2 regions of the Buttiauxella gaviniae genome follow, and region 2 is predicted to be linked to the other one. Evidence: predicted binding sites of a transcription regulator. Region 2 holds the regulator's gene; the other holds the start of a gene.
What was found. The regulator PhoB, encoded in region 2, activates phosphate uptake and scavenging genes when phosphate is short. The targets are predictions, from matches to a motif close to CTGTCATAAAACTGNCNNAT.
Positions count from the first base shown of each region.

Region 1 (2,202 bases), 1.1 Mb from region 2:
TAGAAAACGAAGCGCCAGTAAGAGGGCGATGATGCCAATTGGGACGTTAATCAAAAACAGCCATTTCCATGAAGCAACGGAAAGAATCGCGGCGGCAATGGTTGGCCCTGCTGCAGAGGACACGGCGACAATAAACGAGTTTATTCCCATCCCACGGCCAAGGTATTTTTGCGGATAAATAAGCCGAATTAGCGCGGTATTTACGCTCATTAATGCCGCGCCGCCAAAGCCCTGAAGTACGCGGGCAAATGTCAGCATGGTTAATGAATCAGAGAGCGCGCAGAAAAGTGATGTCATACAAAATAGTACGAGCCCACATTGGTAGACTCGGCGATAGCCAAAAATATCACCCAAAAATGACATAGAGAGTAACGAAACAATGATGGCAATTTGGTAGCTATTAACGATCCAGATAGATTCTGCCGGGCTGGCGTTGAGATCTCGGGCAATGGTGGGAAGCGCTACGTTTGCAATGACACCGTCTAGCACCGCCATCGTAATACCTAACGCAATGGCTAAAATAGCACCATAGCGCTGGGATAATGGCAGCCCATCAACAAGAGTTTTATCCATAGGGAAAGTTTGACTTCATGGGATATATTCGAAGAGGAATAATAATAGCACTAAATTTAGGGGATATGTCGCAGATTTGTAACGAATTAGAATAGATTCATTGCGATGACATGGTAGTCAATTTATACTAAAAACCAGTTCTGATTTTTATAAAACAAATGCGATCGAGGTGATTTAATGGCTATCGCAGATCTGGATAAACAACCTGATTCTGTCTCTTCTGTCCTGAAAGTTTTTGGCATCTTGCAGGCGCTTGGCGAAGAACGCGAAATTGGTATTACTGAATTATCGCAACGCGTTATGATGTCAAAAAGCACCGTCTATCGCTTTTTACAGACAATGAAATCCTTGGGTTATGTCGCTCAGGAAGGTGAATCTGAAAAGTACTCCCTGACGCTAAAGCTGTTTGAGCTTGGCGCGCGCGCGTTGCAAAACGTTGATTTGATTCGCAGTGCTGACATCCAAATGCGCGAGCTGTCGCGCCTGACCAAAGAAACCATCCACCTGGGTGCGCTGGATGAAGACAGCATTGTCTATATCCACAAAATTGATTCAATGTACAACCTGCGTATGTATTCACGCATTGGTCGCCGTAACCCGCTTTACAGTACCGCCATTGGTAAAGTGCTTCTGGCATGGCGCGATCGCGAGGAAGTGCGCGAAATTCTTGCCGATGTGGAATATAAGTGCAGCACCGAACGTACCATTACCTGTACTGACGAACTGTTAGATGTGCTGGATACCGTGCGTAAGCAAGGTTATGGCGAAGACAACGAGGAACAGGAAGAAGGTTTGCGCTGCATCGGCGTACCGGTATTTGACCGCTTCGGTGTTGTCATTGCAGGTTTAAGTATCTCATTCCCAACGCTACGTTTTTCTGAAGATCGCCTTCATGAATATGTGGCTATGCTTCACGACGCCGCACGTACTATTTCTGAGCAAATGGGTTATCACGAATATCCATTCTGATGAAAGAACAAACGCCGCGTAATAGCGGCGTTTGTTTATGTTCAGTTTATACGATCCGTTAATCTTGTTCTCTATCAACCGTTATCGATGACATTGTCACTTTTACGCAATACAGGGCAATCGCTCAAACCAATAATTCCTGTTTTAGTATGAATATACTGCGCGGTGGCGACATTTCGTGCAGTCAGATATTTACATTGTAGCCCCATACCCGCCGCATTTTCGTGACTCCCAATCAGAACACCGTAGCCGGAGAGGAGTAAACCGATCCAAAAAAGCGCTATTACAAGAATAGAGCGGATCATAATACGCATGCATACCTCTTATTATTAAGTCATTACCCCTCTAAGCGTAGCTGATTACAAAGTGGTATCAATATGATGATTCTTAAATAATATATGCGCTAGAGTGACGCCCGGTTTAGGGAGCCTATGCCAGACTTAGCATTAAAAGTTAACGATGTGGAGAATGTAGTGAAAAAGTACAGATGGTTCATCCTGCTCGCGGTTTTTGTGGTTTGCCTGCTGCTCTGGACGCAGATGGTCAACGTGATGTGCGACCAGGATGTACAATTTTTCAGCGGCATCTGCACAATTAATAAATTTATCCCCTGGTAGAGCCTTTTTATCAACATGGTGCTTACCATAAGGTGTGGCAGGT
Region 1 covers NZ_JBFMVT010000002.1:3,931,611-3,933,812, forward strand. The annotation lists gene AB1E22_RS18725 (MFS transporter) at 1-573, opposite strand, end outside; gene kdgR (DNA-binding transcriptional regulator KdgR) at 751-1,542, shown strand; gene AB1E22_RS18735 (YobH family protein) at 1,617-1,856, opposite strand; gene mgrB (PhoP/PhoQ regulator MgrB) at 2,016-2,159, shown strand.
Region 1: a site for PhoB is predicted at 639-658, ahead of kdgR (DNA-binding transcriptional regulator KdgR). Genes of this name have one in related genera too.

Region 2 (2,202 bases):
CACCAGAGAGCAGCCGGTCGCCTGAAGCAGCACCACAAAGCGGTTGTACAGTTCACGGGCATAGCTTGGCGGCGATCCGGTATCAAAGATATCGCCAGCAACAATTATGGCATCCACATGATGTTCGACGGCCGCGTTCAGTAGCCATTCAAGAAAAGCCTGGTGCTCCGGCCCGCGGCTTTTGGTATAAAAATTTTGACCAAGATGCCAGTCCGATGTGTGAATGATGCGCATATCTATCCCATGCCAGAAAAAACCTGCGGGGATTATAAGGCCTGGCATCACGAAGGGCACTTATGGTTGTCATAATTCAAGGTGATGAGTCATTGAGCGGTCATGTTTTTCATAAATCTGTCATAAATCTGACGCATAATGGCGCGGCATTGAAACAACAATAATTATTCCTTGAGCAAGGCGAATCATGGCGAAGCGTATATTAGTCGTAGAAGATGAAGCTCCAATCCGTGAAATGGTGAGCTTTGTGCTTGAGCAAAACGGTTTTCAGCCCGTAGAAGCGGAAGATTATGACAGTGCAGTGAATCTCCTTATCGAACCTTTCCCCGATCTGATCTTGCTGGACTGGATGTTGCCCGGCGGCTCCGGGATTCAGTTTATCAAACACCTCAAGCGTGAAGCCCTGACGCGTGAAATACCGGTGATGATGCTGACGGCGCGTGGCGAAGAAGAAGATCGCGTGCGCGGCCTTGAAGTCGGTGCGGATGACTATATTACCAAACCGTTTTCTCCGAAGGAGCTGGTGGCCCGCATCAAAGCTGTGATGCGCCGTATTTCGCCGATGGCGGTTGAAGAAGTCATTGAGATGCACGGGTTAAGTCTTGATCCCTCATCACACCGTGTGATGGCGGGTGAAAACCCATTAGATATGGGGCCAACGGAATTTAAGTTATTACACTTCTTTATGACGCATCCGGAGCGGGTGTACAGCCGTGAACAGTTGCTTAATCACGTCTGGGGCACCAATGTTTATGTCGAAGACCGAACGGTGGACGTCCATATTCGGCGGTTACGCAAAGCGCTCGAACACAGTGAACATGACAGAATGGTACAAACAGTACGCGGTACGGGCTATCGGTTCTCAACCCGTTTTTAATTCTTTCTCAGGAGAGTGACGCGTGCTGGAACGGTTGTCATGGAAAAGGCTGGTGCTGGAGCTGGTGCTCTGTTGCATTCCCGCCGCCATTTTAGGCCTCATCTTTGGCCATTTACCCTGGTTTTTATTACTGTCTGTCACCGGGCTGCTGGTCTGGCATTTCTGGAATTTGCTGCGTTTGTCGTGGTGGTTGTGGGTGGATCGCAGTATGACGCCGCCGCCGGGGCGGGGGAGTTGGGATCCACTGCTCTACGGCCTGCATCAGATGCAGTTGCGTAATAAAAAACGCCGTAAAGAGCTGGGAAGTCTTATCAAACGCTTTCGTAGCGGTGCGGAATCGCTGCCCGATGCGGTGGTGCTGACCACTGAAGAAGGGACAATCTTCTGGTGTAACGGGCTCGCTCAGCAACTCCTGGGTTTGCGTTGGCCGGACGATAACGGGCAAAACATTCTTAACTTATTGCGTTACCCGGAATTCACCCGTTATCTGTCCCAAAAAGATTTTGCCCGCCCGCTAACGCTGGTGCTTAACAATGGTCGCCATCTGGAATTTCGCGTGATGCCTTACAGTGACGAACAGTGGCTGCTGGTGGCGCGGGATGTCACTCAAATGCACCAGCTTGAAGGTGCGCGGCGCAACTTTTTCGCCAACGTCAGCCATGAGCTGCGAACGCCGTTGACCGTGTTGCAAGGCTATCTTGAGATGATGCAGGACCAGGCGCTGGAAGGGCCGCTGCGGGAAAAAGCGCTCGGCACAATGCGCGAACAAACTTCGCGCATGGAAGGGCTGGTTAAGCAGCTTCTGACGTTATCCAAAATTGAAGCGGCTCCGGCGATGGTGCTCAATGAAAAGATTGATGTGCCTTTGATGCTGCGTGTGGTGGAGCGCGAAGCGCAAACGCTCAGCCAGAAAAGGCAAACGCTACAGTTTGAAATCGATTCCACTCTGAAAGTGTTTGGTAACGAAGAGCAACTGCGCAGTGCGATTTCGAATCTGGTGTATAACGCGGTAAACCACACGCCAGAAGGGACGCATATTACGGTGAGCTGGAAGCGGGTCGCGGGTGGCGTGAGTTTTAGCGTGGCCGATA
Region 2 covers NZ_JBFMVT010000002.1:2,877,836-2,880,037, forward strand. The annotation lists gene sbcD (exonuclease subunit SbcD) at 1-234, opposite strand, end outside; gene phoB (phosphate response regulator transcription factor PhoB) at 422-1,111, shown strand; gene phoR (phosphate regulon sensor histidine kinase PhoR) at 1,134-2,202, shown strand, end outside.